2 regions of the Zhenhengia sp. genome follow, and region 2 is predicted to be linked to the other one. Evidence: a T-box and tRNA genes for the amino acid it is inferred to sense, from the RefSeq annotation. Region 2 holds a T-box; the other holds one or more tRNA genes.
What was found. A T-box is a leader RNA that pairs with one kind of tRNA and senses whether it is charged. The one in region 2 lies ahead of ileS (isoleucine--tRNA ligase), so its partner is inferred to be a tRNA-Ile.

Region 1: it has a tRNA-Ile gene. The T-box ahead of ileS (isoleucine--tRNA ligase) is inferred to sense a tRNA for this amino acid. The anticodon was not compared.

Annotation. Positions count from the first base shown of each region.
Region 1 covers NZ_JBKVCH010000011.1:107,890-114,529, forward strand. The annotation lists gene ACLTBU_RS12590 (hypothetical protein) at 1-1,169, shown strand, start outside; gene ACLTBU_RS12595 (ferredoxin) at 1,227-1,418, shown strand; gene ACLTBU_RS12600 (DegV family protein) at 1,458-2,303, opposite strand; gene ACLTBU_RS12605 (flavin reductase) at 2,494-3,111, shown strand; gene ACLTBU_RS12610 (NADH peroxidase) at 3,230-3,778, shown strand; tRNA gene ACLTBU_RS12615 (tRNA-Ile) at 4,267-4,340, shown strand; tRNA gene ACLTBU_RS12620 (tRNA-Asn) at 4,357-4,428, shown strand; tRNA gene ACLTBU_RS12625 (tRNA-Thr) at 4,439-4,511, shown strand; gene ACLTBU_RS12630 (DUF6512 family protein) at 4,565-5,071, opposite strand; gene ACLTBU_RS12635 (iron-containing alcohol dehydrogenase) at 5,168-6,331, shown strand.
Region 2 covers NZ_JBKVCH010000002.1:184,341-193,916, forward strand. The annotation lists gene ACLTBU_RS03380 (lysophospholipid acyltransferase family protein) at 1-304, opposite strand, end outside; gene ACLTBU_RS03385 (nicotinate phosphoribosyltransferase) at 316-1,770, opposite strand; gene ACLTBU_RS03390 (DedA family protein) at 1,930-2,547, shown strand; gene ACLTBU_RS03395 (hypothetical protein) at 2,566-2,736, opposite strand; gene ACLTBU_RS03400 (RNA polymerase sigma factor) at 3,092-4,354, opposite strand; gene ACLTBU_RS03405 (hypothetical protein) at 4,583-4,798, opposite strand; gene ACLTBU_RS03410 (hypothetical protein) at 5,024-5,200, opposite strand; gene ACLTBU_RS03415 (RNA polymerase sigma factor) at 5,248-5,427, opposite strand; T-box leader at 5,777-6,016, shown strand; gene ileS (isoleucine--tRNA ligase) at 6,408-9,527, shown strand.

The sequences.
Region 1 (6,640 bases), on a different contig from region 2:
ATTTCGTAAACTTTGATGAAGCTACGAAAGAGAGAATACTTATAAAGTATAATAAAGAAGGCCTATTATTTAAGGACCAAAAGGCTTTGTTTGATGAAGTCATAAGTAAAACGCCATCAAATAATTTAAAAGAATATATGAAGCGCTTAGACATAGTCACTTTTGAAAGAGCGCTTGAGGCTTATTTTGGTAGCGAAGCAAAACTTACACAGGACAAAGTGGAAAGTCTTTATAAATTGCTTTCATTAAAAGGTGAGAAACTTCCACTAGAGCAGTTTGAAATTAATGTTTATGAGCTTTTATCCTTCCCCCATAAAGGTGATATAGAAAGCACATCTATTAAACTCTTAGATTATATAGAAGCAACGCGTGTTAAAGAAGTTCTTTTTACAGAACTTAAAACAAAGGAGATTGAACTTGAGACGTTAGGCTTATGGGTGGATATTTTAAATAAGAAACGTATCATTACGACATCAGAATATGTAGCATTTACAAATTACAATGGTATGATTAAACGTTTACAGGAAGAACTTAAGCAAATAGAACTTCAAGAAGTTGACTTAATGAATATGAAGCAAAGTGTTGATGTACAGACGGAAATGATAGTGAATGAAGTTCAAAAGGTTACTAAAGAGATTGCAGATTTAAATAACCAAATTGCATCTTATACTCAAGAAGTAAGTGAACTAAAAACCTATAAAGAAGTAGACCTTTATATATTAGATCGCTATGAAAATGGAGAGTATGAGGCTGCAATACCAGAAAAAAGTTGGCTTTTTGGAACTTATAAACCAGGTAGTCAGAAAGTAAGACTCAAATTAACTAGATCTAATGTAGTAGATGTAGGGGTACAGTCTTTTAAGGCATACAATAAAGGAAAACTAGATGATGGTTCCATCTATTATATAGAAGTTTCTAATGAACAGCTTACACATATTAAAGAAGTTGAAGATAAAATACAGACAGATAATCAGTCTATATCTGCTAAGCAGAATGAAGTGAATAAACTTAATCAAGATATTGCACAAATACGTAAGACTAATAATTATGATTCTACCCTTAGTTTACTAGAGGAATTAGAACTTAAAAAATCTAATATTGCATTAGATATTGAAAAGAATAGACTTGCTATCCAACAATTGTTTGGAATAGGAAATATCTTGGTATAAATCTATTGCCCTAGGAAATAATAACAGAAGACTATTTCCATTTAAGGAGGCATCAAGATGAAAGCAAGCGTAGATAAAGATACATGTATTGGATGTGGACTTTGTCCAGCTACATGCCCAGAAGTATTTTCTTTAGAAGATGATGGTTTAGCTGTGGCTATTGAAGGTGAGATTCCAGAAAATGTACAAGGTGATGCAGAAGCAGCTAGAGATGGCTGTCCTGTAAGTGCTATTGATATTGAAGATTAATGGTGATAAAAAGCGCCCTATTATAGGGCGCTTTCTTTTTTATGCTTCTTCTAATATAGCAAAACCGACTACGTTAGGACCTGTATGGACACCCATAGATGGACCTACCGTCTCCAGTGAAATGAGATTAAGATTAGGATGACTTTTTAATTCTTCTAAAAGAGCGTAGCCGTCTTTAAGTGCATCTCCTTGAAGTATCCATAAACTGCATTTTCCTTTATCTAAGTAGCTAAGGATAATTTGTTTTACTTTAGATAGAGCTTGTTTCCTTCCTCGTGCTTTACAATATGTAAAGAGTAAACCCTCATCGTTAGAAGAAATAATAGGTTTAAGGCTAATAAGTTCCCCTAGTGTTGCTGTTGCTTTACCAAGGCGTCCGCCGCGTTTTAAGTATTCTAAAGTATCAAGGGCAATATAGCCATGTGTACGTTTTCTTACATCTTCAAGTTTAGTTAAAATACTTTCTACGTTTTCACCAGCTATAGCTAATTTTCCTGCTTCTATTGCAATAACACCTTGAGGATAACCTAAAGTAAGAGAATCAAAGAAATGGAAGTTAACATCTGTATGATGTTCACCTAAGATTTTTAAAGCATTAAGTGTTCCAGAGAGGTTAGAAGAAACAGTGATGATAATAAAATCAGTGAAGCCTTCAGCTTTAAGTTTAGCAACTTGCTTTTCGCAATAAGCTAAGTCAGGGAGAGAAGTAGAAGGGATTTCTTTTTGAAGATTTGCATACATTTCTTCAGAGGTAATTTCTATCTTATCAAGAAATTCTCTTTCTTTATAGATAATGCGTATAGGGAACATAGTAATGTGATACTGATTAAGTGTTTCAAAGGTTAAATCTGAACAGCTGTCTGTAATAATAGCGATTTTCTGCAATGTAAGTCTCCTTTTAAGTGGGTAATTTTATAATTTAAGAATAACTTATAAATATGAACAGAAAATGATTATATAAAAACCAATAGATGGTAAAAGTAGGTTGACAAAACAATTGTTTGGATATATCATAATATAAAAAATATATTAAATAATAATTGTTGTTATGTATATAATGAAAGGGTGTATAAGTATGGATCAGACAGCTTTATTTACAATGAGTTATGGTGTATATGTATTAGGAACAAAGTTAGAGAATAAGTTAAATGCTTGTATCATTAATACAGGTATGCAAGTAACTTCTATACCTGAACAAATTAGTATTACAGTAGCAAAGACAAATTTGACACACGATATGGTGAAGGCATCAGGCCAATTTAGTTTAACAACTTTGTCAGAAGTAAGTGCATTAGAAAATGTAAAAAGATTTGGTATGCAGTCAGGCCGTGATGTTAATAAGTTTGATGGGATTGATTATAAGGTAGATGTATTAGGTAACCCTTATATAGAAGATGGCGCTGTTGCAGTACTAACCGGAAAGGTAACACAAACTGTAGATGTAGGAACACACACTATTTTTATTGCAAGCGTAATAGATGCTAAAGACTTTAAAGAAAATAAACCTATGACTTATGCAGCGTATAGAGAGTTAAAAGCTCAATCTATGCCGCCAACTACTAAAAATGAAAAAATATATGAATGTACAGTTTGTCACTATGAATATAATGGAGAGATTCCTTTTGAAGAGCTTCCAGATGACTATGTATGTCCGATTTGTAAGCAACCAAAAAGTGTTTTTAAACTTAAATAAAAAATTTTTAAAATGTAGTTGACAAGGGAAATTAACTTAGATATAATATGTATATAATAATTATTCTTAGTTACAAACAATTTGAAATAAATAATTTAAACAGTGGAGGGATTAGATTATGAAAAAATATGTATGTACAGTATGTGGCTATGTTTTCGAAGGAGATGCAGCTCCAGCTGAATGTCCAATCTGTCATGTAGGTGCAGATAAATTCACAGAACAATCAACAGAAGGTCTTGTATGGGCTGATGAACATGTTGTAGGTGTAGCACAAGGTGTAGATGAAAGAATCATTGAAGGTTTAAGAGCTAACTTTGAAGGTGAATGTTCAGAAGTAGGTATGTACTTAGCTATGGCTAGAGTTGCTCATAGAGAAGGTTACCCAGAAATTGGTTTATACTGGGAAAAAGCTGCTTATGAAGAAGCAGAACATGCTGCAAAATTCGCTGAATTATTAGGAGAAGTTCTTACAGCTTCAACAGAGAAAAACTTAGAAATGCGTGTAGCTGCTGAAAATGGCGCAACAGCTGGTAAAAAAGAATTAGCAACATTAGCTAAACAATTAGGTTTAGATGCAATTCATGACACAGTGCATGAAATGGCTAAAGATGAAGCTCGTCACGGTAAAGCTTTCGAAGGTCTTTTAAACAGATACTTCGGTAAATAATAAATAATTAGAATAAAGACTCCTAGTATCTACTGATACTAGGAGTCTTTTATAGTTATCAGAAAATAGCCTTAGATTATAAAATGTTACTATGAAATAGAAGTGAGGGAGATAAGGATGGGGATTATAAATTTGTTGTATAATCAGGCCACAAAAAAGACAAGCAATCTGTCAATACTAGATATAGAAGCGCATTTATTAAAAATATGTATAGACATCATGAAAAACTCATAGAACAACTAGTATCTGATTTAAGTAGTAAATAAAAAACTCATTTGAAGATACTGGTATGGCGGAGCTTAAAAGATTATGCTATAAGATTCATCTAAGGAAGTCATAATAAAGCTTTATATATGGTAAATAGGTAAGTGGAATAAAGTAGAACAAAAAAATAAAAATAAAAAAATGTAAAAAACCAGTTGACATCTGTCGTGTTATGCGGTATTATAATAAACGTTCCAAGCGATGTGGCGGAACACAAACAATATAGGCTCGTAGCTCAGGTGGTTAGAGCGCACGCCTGATAAGCGTGAGGTCGGTGGTTCGAGTCCACTCGGGCCTATACTTTTTAAAAATATTCCTCGATAGCTCAGCGGCAGAGCATTCGGCTGTTAACCGAAGGGTCGTAGGTTCGAACCCTACTCGGGGAGTTTCATATTTGCCGACGTGGCTCAATTGGCAGAGCAGCTGACTTGTAATCAGCAGGTTATCGGTTCGAGTCCGATCGTCGGCTTAATAAAAAAGACACCCTTTATCTGGATAGATGGCGGGTGTCTTTTTTGCATATCAAGATTTTGTTGGATCTACGAATAATTCTAATTGATTAGGTGGATTTAAGGTGAACATGATAAAAGCAGATATAGTAAGTAGAATGATGATAAGGCCTATCCATTGTGTAATAATAGGAAGTGGAGCAAGTGTGGTAAGTTTGTAAAAGATAAAAAAAGCCATGATAACTGATAGTATATAAATAGTAATGTCAAGCCAAAAAATACTCTTATCTGTAAAGTGTGTATAAGTGTAATAAAGCAGTCCGATAACAAGATTTAATATAATAGAAGAAATTCCTAAAGCAAATAAGTAATTATTTGCTTTATTTTTTATAAAAGGATATGCAATTAATGCATAAAGTATAAGGGAATAGAAACCTAGTTTAAAATGTTCCCACAAACTTTCATTAATAGGACTGAAGAGTGCAACAAAAGCATTACCATTACTTAATTCATACGTAAAATGTAAAAGACTACCTATAAGAAGAACAAATAAAGTGCCTATAATAGAAAATTTCTTCAACCTAAAGCCTCCTTCTTGTAAAATGCATAGGATAAGTTTATTGTTAGTAGTATATGCAGAAGGTTTTAATAAAAAACTTTAAAAGGAGATGTTATAATGAATAATTTTTATTATTCTATTCCTACTAAAATTCTATTTGGTAAGGGACAAATTGAGAATCTTGGACGGACAGTCAAGCAATATGGGAAAAGGGTTTTACTTATATACGGAGGAGGAAGTATCAAAAAAATAGGGCTCTATAATAAAGTTATGCAGCAACTAGCTGATAATGGAGTGGAGGTAGTAGAACTTAGTGGGGTAGAACCTAACCCAAGGATTACAACTGTTAATAAAGGTGCACAAGTTTGTAAAGAAGAAGGAGTAGATGTTGTACTTGCAGTAGGTGGAGGAAGTACGCTAGATTGTGCTAAGGTAGTTGCAGCTGCAGCAAATTATGAAGGGGATGCATGGGACTTAGTAAAGGATGCATCTAAGGTGAAGAAAGTACTTCCTATTATTACGGTACTGACACTAGCAGCAACAGGTTCGGAGATGGATGCTTATGCAGTTATTTCTAATATGGAAACAAATGAAAAGTTGGGAACAGGTCATGAAGAGATGAAACCTAAAGTTTCTATACTAGACCCTGAGTATACTTATAGTGTATCTAAATATCAGACAGCTGCGGGTACAGCAGATATTATGAGTCATGTTTTTGAAGAATATTTCGAAAGGAGTGAAGGGGCTTTCTTACAAAATCGTATGGCTGAAGCTATACTTAAAACATGTATTAAATACGGTAAAATTGCAGTAGAGAGTCCTGAAGATTATGAAGCAAGGGCTAACCTCATGTGGGCATCAAGTCTTGCGTTAAATGGACTTATGCATTATGGCAAAGCAGGTAGCTGGAGCGTACATCCTATGGAGCATGAGTTAAGTGCATTTTATGATATTACGCATGGGGTAGGCCTAGCTATTTTAACACCGCATTGGATGAAGTATGTATTAGATGAAACAAGTGTAGATAAGTTTGTAGAATATGGTGTAAATGTATGGGATATTGATAAGAACCAGGATAAATATGTAATAGCTAAGCAAGCTATTCAAAAGACTAGAGAATATTTCTTATCTCTAGAAATCCCTATGTCTTTAAGAGAAGTAGGGATTGAGGAAGAGAAATTAGAAGTAATGGCAAGACAAGCAACACGTTTTGGTGATATTAAAGGGTATAAAACATTAAGTGCAGAAGCGGTACTTGAGATTTTTAAAGCGGCTTATTAAAGGCGAATAAGCAAGTATAATAGCGTAAAATGCTTTTTAGAGCATTTTACGCTAAAAATTTTTTGTAGGCTGTATCCCTTATAAAATACAGCATTAAGTGATAAAATAGCAAAGGAAGTAGAAATAAGAAAAATAAAAAGTAAAAAAGGTGTTGACTTATAGCAAGGCATGACGTATACTAATACAAGTCAGCAGGGTACAGAGCCACTGACACACAGGGCTGAGGCCTTGATAAATAAGAAGAAATGAACTTTGAAAATAAAATAGTAACCATTAAACCAGTCGATTCATAAGTCACTTTAAGTGACA
Region 2 (9,576 bases):
TGACTGGTTCATTTTCTATAAGAATGGCCATAACTGGGCTATCAAAGAGTCCTTTATGTGTCGCCATATACACCACAGGTCCATTAGCCGGTAAGTTCTCTTTGCCTTTAATCTCTATAGTTGCTCCTGCAGCCTTTACCATACGACGGCTTAAGTCTTGCATGGCACGATATATATGAAAGCGATATTCCCTTTTTGTGGCTAAGTCTAGTTCTTTATTATCCACTCTATACTTTTGCCTTTTAAAGATATTGATAACGTAGTGGAATCCTATGCTCCACAATACTCTCATTCCTCTTATCATTGTATCACTCCCTATTCTGTTTTATAGGCATCAAGCATACGTTCTTTCAGATAGTATAAGTCATCTGATAAGTCAACTGGCATACTAGCTGGGTTGATGAGACGTTTATATTCATCCCATAACGTTTCAAGTTCTTCTTTAGCATAGCTACGAATGTCCATAACTTGTGGTGATTCATACACACATTTACCCGCTCTAAAAATAGGCACAAGGAGTTCACGTACTGTATACTGACCTGCTTTAAGCTTCATTTTCTTCCATCTTGCTTTAGGGTCACGTACAACTAAATCTTGGTTTGTATCAATTGTTTCTTCTTCCAGTGCAATAAGGTCTACTTTTAATTTACCTGTTGTTTTATCATAAATTCTAAGTACTTTTTTAATACCTGGATTTGTAACCTTCTCTGGGTTATCTGAAATCTTAATTTTAGGTATAAATTCTCCACCTGTCTTACGTTCTGCTGCCAATTTGTAGATACCGCCAAATGATGGGCAGTCATCTGATGTAATTAGTTTTGTACCTACACCCCATAAGCTAATTTCAGCTCCTTGTCGCTTAAGGTCTGCAATGAGGTATTCATCAAGGTCACAAGATGCACTGATTACGGCATCTTCATGACCTGCATCATCTAACATTCTTCTAGCTTGTTTAGATAGGTAAGCTAAGTCACCACTATCTAGACGGATACCATAAGAATCCATTGAAATGCCTGCTGCTTTCATCTCATCAAACACCGCAATAGCATTTGGTACACCTTGCCCCAATGTATCGTAAGTATCTACAAGTAGAATGCATTTGTTAGGGAAGAGTTTTGCATAAGCTCTAAAAGCATCAATTTCATGATCAAAGCTCATAACCCAGCTATGTGCATGTGTTCCTGCTACTGGTACATTAAACATTTGACCTGTAAGTACATTTGATGTAGCATGACAGCCTCCTATAACAGCAGCTCTTGCACCATAAATCCCTGCATCAGGACCTTGTGCACGTCTAAGACCAAATTCAAGTACAGTATCTTCTTCTGCTGCTCTTACCACTCTTGCTGCCTTTGTGGCAATCAGACTTTGATGATTAATAATATTCAGAAGTGTTGTCTCAATAAACTGTGCTTCAAAAATTGGTGCTTTCACACGCATAAGTGGCTCATTTGGTTGTACCACCGTTCCTTCTGGAATGGCATCAATATCTCCTGTAAATTTAAAGCTTCTTAAATACTCTAAAAAAGCTTTACTAAAAATATTTAAAGAATCAAGATATTCAATATCTCCATCTGTAAAATGTAGGTTCTTAATATAATCAATGGCTTGTTCTAAACCACAGCAAATAGCATAGCCATTACCTGATGGATTATTTCTATAAAACAAATCAAAAACGACTTCGTGATTGTTAACATCATTTTCAAAATACCCCTGCATCATTGTTAATTGATAAAGGTCTGTTAACAATGTAAGGTTTCTTGTACTCATATTTTTATCTCCTATTCCTAAGTAAACTTTAAGATAATTTATTTAATTTTATTATAGCACATAAATACTTTTTTGTTGAAGAAATGGTTGTACTCATTTTAGCACTATTTGTCCACACTTTGGCATATATTTTATTTGAAAGGAGTGGATAAGTTTATTATGATTGCACACATTGTGGATTACCTTATGCAACTGGCAGGTGGACTAGGTTATTTCGGCATTATTTTTATTGTAGGTTTAGAGTATGCATGCTTCCCTATTCCTAGTGAAGTAGTCCTTCCTTTTGTCGGAATGGGCATTGCAACAGGTACTTACGAAATGGTCTATGGATTTACTGCCAGCATTATCGGCGCTGTTTTTGGCACACTACTGGCCTATGCCATCGGCTACATAGGTGGCGTTCCTTTACTTGAGTGGTCTAAAAGACGTTTTCCTAAGACTAAAAAATCTATCATCGCCTTAGATAAGTGGTTTAAGCAGTACGGAAATCTAGCCGTACTCTTTAGCCGAGTCTTTCCTCTTACACGTACCTATGTATCCTTCCTAGCAGGTAGCCAGAAACTTGACCTACTTTCCTTTATGAGCTATTCTGCTCTTGGCATATTTGCTTGGAATACAGCACTTATTAGTCTAGGATACTTCTTAGGGAATAACTTAGAACTTATTGATAGTATTATGAAGAAATATAGTACATTTGCTCTTATTATTCTAAGTATAGGTATTTTTTATTTACTTCTAAGAAACTATCAGAGTAAAAAAGAAACACGTAGAGCATAAGCCTTACGTGTTTCTTTTTTACTCCTTATTCTTCTTAATATAAAGATTAAGTGTTTGAATACCTTTACAAATTAAAATCCCTAACCCAACTACTAGTACCAACTGTACTAAAAATAGTAAAATAGCCATACCTTGCACTGCCCAATCCAATCCAGTTGATCCATTTATTTCTATGATTTTATCTTGCATTTACATCTTCCCCTTATTATCTGCTTTTACCTTTTAATATAAATTTATCTTACATACTTTTTTCTATAAACTCTATACACACTCTAAAATTTTTTAAAAAATATTGAGGAGATTTTACTACTTACGACGCTCTATATAATGTAAGTAATAGAATACATCCTAGACATTTTTAATACTTACATTTTAAGAAAGATTATAAATCAGCCCCCCCTTCCTTATTTATAATCTTTCTTAAATCCCTACTTATAATAAGGTGACCTTATAAGTAGAAAAGGGGGGGGAGTGGTCACTAATAAAAGCTAGCACATATACCGCCATATTTAAGGGGGGGCGTATTTGTGCTGGCTTTTTTTGCTTATAAAATATAATCTGTTATACAATCATACCAATGAACATAGTTTTCTCCATTTACCTTAATGTGTATGTTCTTTGATAACCTTTCACTCCATTTGCTCCCATATCTTTCTATTTGCCAATCATCTTTATTGTAGCGCCTCCAAAGAACTGTTCTACCTTTTTGATCAATATACTTTTCAGCTATTAAATCGCCTTCAAATAATACATATCTGACTGTATCATAAGTTTTACCTTGAATGGTTACATCATACCTACCTATTACACCTATTGCTTCCTTTTGGTCACATATGATTTCACCATCAACAAGTTTTAAATGAGCATCTTGCTTAAGCTGTATTGGGAAACCATAGTTATCTTCTCCCCATCCAAAGTGCTCTAAGAAATTTTCCTCTAAGAAAGTAGCAAACTTCTTCACACCATTTTCTATATGCCACTCAGCTACATATTGAACAGCATCTTCTGTAAGTCTTATATATTCTGCACATTCATAGACCATTTCCCCTTCTGAATTGTACTCTTTAGATTCTATCTCTACACATTCAATGCCACTTATCATAGCCTTTCTTGTAACCTTTGACTCTCTTTGAATAGTCATTGTCTTTTCTGGATAATCATAAAAAGCTACACTACACTTCTCATGTTCTCTAGGTATAATAAATCCCCCAAATCCCTCTTCACAGATTACCTCAAATGGTACATCACCCTTAAATACTATACTCACCTCTGGCATTACTTTCGGGAATTTTATCATTTTCTCTTCTCCTTTCAATTTTGGCGGATAAGGATACTTATCCTTAAACTGTTGTTTGGCCTTGTATAATCTACTCTTAACCGTCCCAATAGGTATATTTAATCTCTTGGCAATCTCATTTTGCTTCTCATTTCTCATGTAGTATAGAAATAAAATCTCTTTATCTTTGTCTGCTAATTCTTCCAGTGTCTCACTTACTACTTCTTCTATACTTCTTCCTGCCCTAGTTTGTCTCATTTCATAAGAGGTCACCTCTTCTAAAGGCAATTCTAGTACCTTACTTCTTACTCTATAGAAATCTTTACATTTGTTTGCTGCAATGGTTAGTACCCATGCTTTAAATTTACTCTGATCCTCTAATTGCTCAAATCTTTTATAAGCACTAAGATATACTTCTTGCAGTACATCTTCTCCATCTTGTTTACAGTTCATCTTATAATACACAAATCTCTGAAGCACATTTTTGTTAGCCTCTAGCAAAGTTTCGAAAACGCTTTTCTTTTCATTCATTTGTATAGCCTCACCCCTTTCTCTACCTTCTAAGATCGATCTTGCTTATATAGACGAACTCACACACCAAAAGGTTCACTCGAATTTAAAAATTACAACAAAAAAATCTTAGAGTATGTACCACTCTAAGATTTTTGCCTATCTTATCGCTTCTGTTAATTCTTGAATTTCTAATGCCTTTCTCTATCTTTCTATAGTTTTTACAAAGGATTCCAATCTATTTTTTTACTAATTAAATTTCTTTTTAATCATTTTTGCTATGATACAAATAACACTACTTAGTAATAAAAATTCTAATGCTCTTACTAAAATAAATGCATAGAATGGGGCTGAATTTTCTATAGAGTTATATTTTAAATAATCAGCACTTATCCTAAAGCAAAACCCAATTATTAAAATAATATTTATTACATATAAAAATCTGTACCAATATTTCTTTTGCATAATAATAGTCCCCCTCATTCTACATTCATTAAATCAATGCACTCTCTATTTTCTTATTCCTAATATGTCTAGAGGTACCTTTTCCTCAGGCACTTGTAAATACTGTTTACGCACCATCTCTTCTACAATACATGCCATTACATCCAACTTATATTTAATAAATGCTAACTGTCCATATTGGTCCTTTAAATTTTTAGGGGCATGATTTTTAAGAATTTTACTAGCTTATTCGATAATCGTCAGCGTACTAGTCCTTATATCTTCAATAATCTGATTAAGCTCATTCCATAAACTCTCTAACATATCCTGTGTGAGGACAGGAAAGTTTGGCTTTAAGTTTCCATCTTTATTTAAGATAATGTTATCTTCTATTAAGTTAATACAACTATTTGTATACTGCATAACCTCCTCATCTAAAGCAATTGATGCTAATAGCTTACACTCGTCTCTTAATTTCGGATTAGATCTTTGACATTTCTAGCAACTGCCCACATGTAGCCATAAAAAGCTTCTTCATTTTTAATGATTTTAATAGAATTTAAAACTTGTACTATTATTTCACTGCATAAATCTTCTGCCTCTTCTTTATTACGCACTTTAGAAAAAGCAAATGCAAATAATATTTTCATTTGTTCTTGTATAAGCTGCGCAGCTTGTTTTCATTCCAATGTTATGCCCCTCCCTGTATGTTTTGAAAGCTTTCATTTATATAGTGGTACTAAACTTAATTTGGTTAATAGCTACTTTAAAAAATATTGATCTATATTCATCTTCCTTTTTTCTTCAGTATATCATTTCAAGCCTCTTCTCCTTTTTTTGAATGTCGAACATTTTATACTTTTTCATTCCCTAGGCATACTTACCAGAATGGAATACAATGAGATTATCAAATTCTAAGAAAAATACTGGTACATTCCATAAATAATCTTTACAAAAACACACTTACCTTTTATAATAGGAATAAATTTATTTATAATTTAAAACACTATGAAAAGGAAAAGTAGTATTTTTAAAGCGTCTTAGCGAGTGGGGATGGTGCAAGCCCATACGATAGAAAATATGAAAAATCACCTTGGAGTGGCAGACCGAAATTTAAAGTAGGCTCTGACGGAATCCTCCCGTTAACTTAAGGAAAGGTATAACGAGTGGCCAGTCTCAATCTCTGGCAAATCAGGTGGTACCGCGGAAGATGCATACTTATGCCCTTTCGTCCTGTTATCTAGTGGACGAAAGGGCTTTTTTATTGCTTTTACATCAGTCCACGCACGTCGCCCAGCCTCCTGGCTGTGCAGCGTTTTTCTATTTTATCTTTTATTCCCCCTCTGCCCTTGGCATTGGTCGGAATATTTTAATTCACTTATTCTTTATTCGGGCAGAGTGTGACTAGGGCGGGGTGAGCTGTTAGCAGAGTACACCTTCGTAGTTTTTAACTAGAAATTCATGAAGTTATAAAAAAGATGTACTTAGCCGTATGTCTGAGCACTAGCGAGTTTACGGCGTTATCTTTTTTATAACGAATAGAATTTCTCTAAAAACGGAGAGAGTGTACGGCGCTAATAGCTTACCCTGCCCGGCCCACTTCACCCTATTAAACTTAGGAGGTAGAACAATGTACAAAAAAGTTGACACCAATCTCAACTTCGTTGACCGTGAGCTTGAAATCCTCAAGTTCTGGCAAGAAAACAACGTATTTGAAGAATCTATTAAATCAAGAGAAGATGGCCCAGTATTCACATTCTATGATGGTCCTCCAACAGCAAATGGTAAACCACATATCGGCCATATCTTAACACGTGTAATCAAAGACCTTATTCCTCGTTACCGTACTATGAAAGGCTATAAAGTACTTCGTAAAGCTGGTTGGGATACACATGGTCTTCCAGTAGAGCTTGAAGTTGAAAAACTTCTTGGTATTAGTGGTAAACCAGAAATCGAAAACTACGGTGTTGAAGACTTCATTACTAAATGTAAAGAAAGTGTTTGGAAATACCAAAGTGAATGGGAAAAAATGACTAACCGTGTTGGTTACTGGGTAGACATGGACAACCCATATGTTACTTACCACAATAACTACATTGAATCTGTATGGTGGTCACTTCGTCAAATTTGGGATAAAGACCTTATTTACAAAGGCCATAAAATCGTACCTTACTGCCCAAGATGTGGAACATCTTTATCTTCTCACGAAGTAGCTCAAGGCTACAAAGATGTAAAAGATGCTACAGCTATCGCTAAGTTTAAAGTAGTCGGCGAAGAAAACACTTACTTCCTTGCTTGGACAACAACACCTTGGACACTTCCATCAAACGTTGCACTTTGTGTGAACCCAGATGAAACATACGTAAAAGCGAATGACAATGGTACACTTTACATCTTAGCTGAAGCACTTGTAGCTAGTGTACTTTCAGAAGATGCTACAGTTGTAGAAACATACAAAGGATCTGACCTTTGTGGCATGTCATACGAACCACTCTTTAACTTTGTAACACCAGAGAAAAAAGCTTACTTTGTAGTAGCTGATAGCTACGTTACAATGTCAGATGGTACAGGTATCGTACACATTGCTCCTGCATTCGGTGAAGACGATGCTAGAATTGGTCGTGAAAATGACCTTCCATTCGTACAACTTGTAAACGAACAAGGTTACTTCACACCAGAAGTAACAGAGTGGCAAAACATCTTTGTTAAAGATGCTGACCCAGCTATCCTTAAATGGTTAGAAGAAAATAATAAACTCTTTAAAGCAGCACCATACGAACATAGTTACCCACACTGCTGGAGATGTGATACACCACTTCTTTACTATGCTCGCGACACATGGTTCATCTCTATGTCAAAAGTTCGTGATGCTTTAGTTAGAAATAATAATACAGTTAACTGGTTACCACCATCAATTGGTGAAGGCCGTTTCGGTAACTTCCTTGAAGGTGTTATTGACTGGGGTCTTTCACGTTCACGTTACTGGGGTACTCCACTTCCAATTTGGGAATGTTCTTGTGGGCATAAACACTTAATCGGAAGCATTGAAGAGCTTAAATCAATGAGCCCTGACTGCCCAGAAGATATTGAACTTCACAAACCATACATTGATAACGTACACCTTAACTGTCCTGTATGTAGCAAAGAAATGACACGTGTACCAGACGTTATTGACTGCTGGTATGATAGTGGATCAATGCCATTTGCACAACTTCACTATCCATTTGAAAACAAAGAAGTGTTCGAGGCTAACTACCCAGCTGACTTCATCTCAGAAGCTGTTGACCAAACTCGTGGTTGGTTCTACACACTTATGGCTATCTCAACACTTATCTTTGATAAAGCACCATACAAAAACGTAATCGTTCTTGGTCACGTATGTGATAAAGATGGTCTCAAAATGAGTAAACATAAAGGAAACGTAGTTGATCCTTGGACAGTACTTGATGGTCAAGGTGCAGATGCTGTACGTTGGTACTTCTATTCTGCAAGTGCTCCATACCTTCCAAGCCGCTTCGGCCCTGAAAATGTAAGTGAAGCACAAAGAAAATTCATGGGTACATTCTGGAACACTTATGCGTTCTACGTACTTTATGCAAATATCGATAACTTCAATCCAACTAAGTACGAGTTAAATTATGACTCACTTAACATGATGGATAAATGGGTACTTTCTAAATTAAATACTTTAGTTAAAGAAGTCGATAATCACTTAGAAAACTACCGTATCTTCGAAGCATCTCGTGAAATGCAAAACTTCATTGATGATGTATCTAACTGGTACGTACGTCGTAGCCGTGAAAGATTCTGGCAAAGTGATATGCCACAAGATAAAGTAAATGCGTACATGACACTTTACACTGTTCTTACAACACTTGCTAAAGTATCTGCACCATTCGTACCTTTCATGACAGAAGAAATGTACCAAAACCTTGTTCGTACAAACGATGCTACTGCTCCAGCAAGTATCCACCTTTGCGACTTCCCAGTAGCAAACGAAGCTATGATCGACAAAGAGCTTGAAAAACACATGGATGATGTTCTTCAAATCGTAGTACTTGGTCGTGCTTGTCGTAACGAATCAAACATCAAAAACCGTCAACCAATCGGAACAATGCGTATCGGTGCTACTGAAGTTCTTCCAGCGGCATACAACGAAATCATTGCTGAAGAGCTTAACGTTAAGAATGTAATCTTCACAGAAGATGCAAGTGAATTCATTTCTTACACATTCAAACCACAAATGCGTACACTTGGACCAAAATACGGTCAACTTCTTAACCCAATCAGAACTGCTCTTACAGAACTTGATGGTACAAAAGCTATGGCTGAGCTTAATGCTACAGGTGTACTTAAACTTGACATCAACGGCCAAGAAATTGAGCTTACAAAAGATGACGTTCTTATCTCTACAGCTCAAAAAGAAGGTTTCGTAGCTCAAAGTGAAGGTGGTTTCACAGTTGTACTTGATACTCATCTTTCAGAAGAACTCATTGAAGAAGGATTTGTTCGTGAACTTATTTCTAAAATCCAAACAATGAGAAAAGAAGCTGATTTCGAAGTTCAAGACCATATTTTAGTAGCTTACACAGGTAATGCTAAAATTGCTGAAATCATGTCTAGAAACAACAGCGAAATTGCATCTGAAGTACTTGCAAATGAAGTTGCTGAAGGTACTTTAGAAGATGGTTATACAAAAGAATGGAAAGTTAACGGCGAAACTGTAACTCTTGCAGTAAAACGTGCTTAATTTTTTAGTTTATATAAAATAATAAGGAGCTTGCCCACGGGCAAGCTCC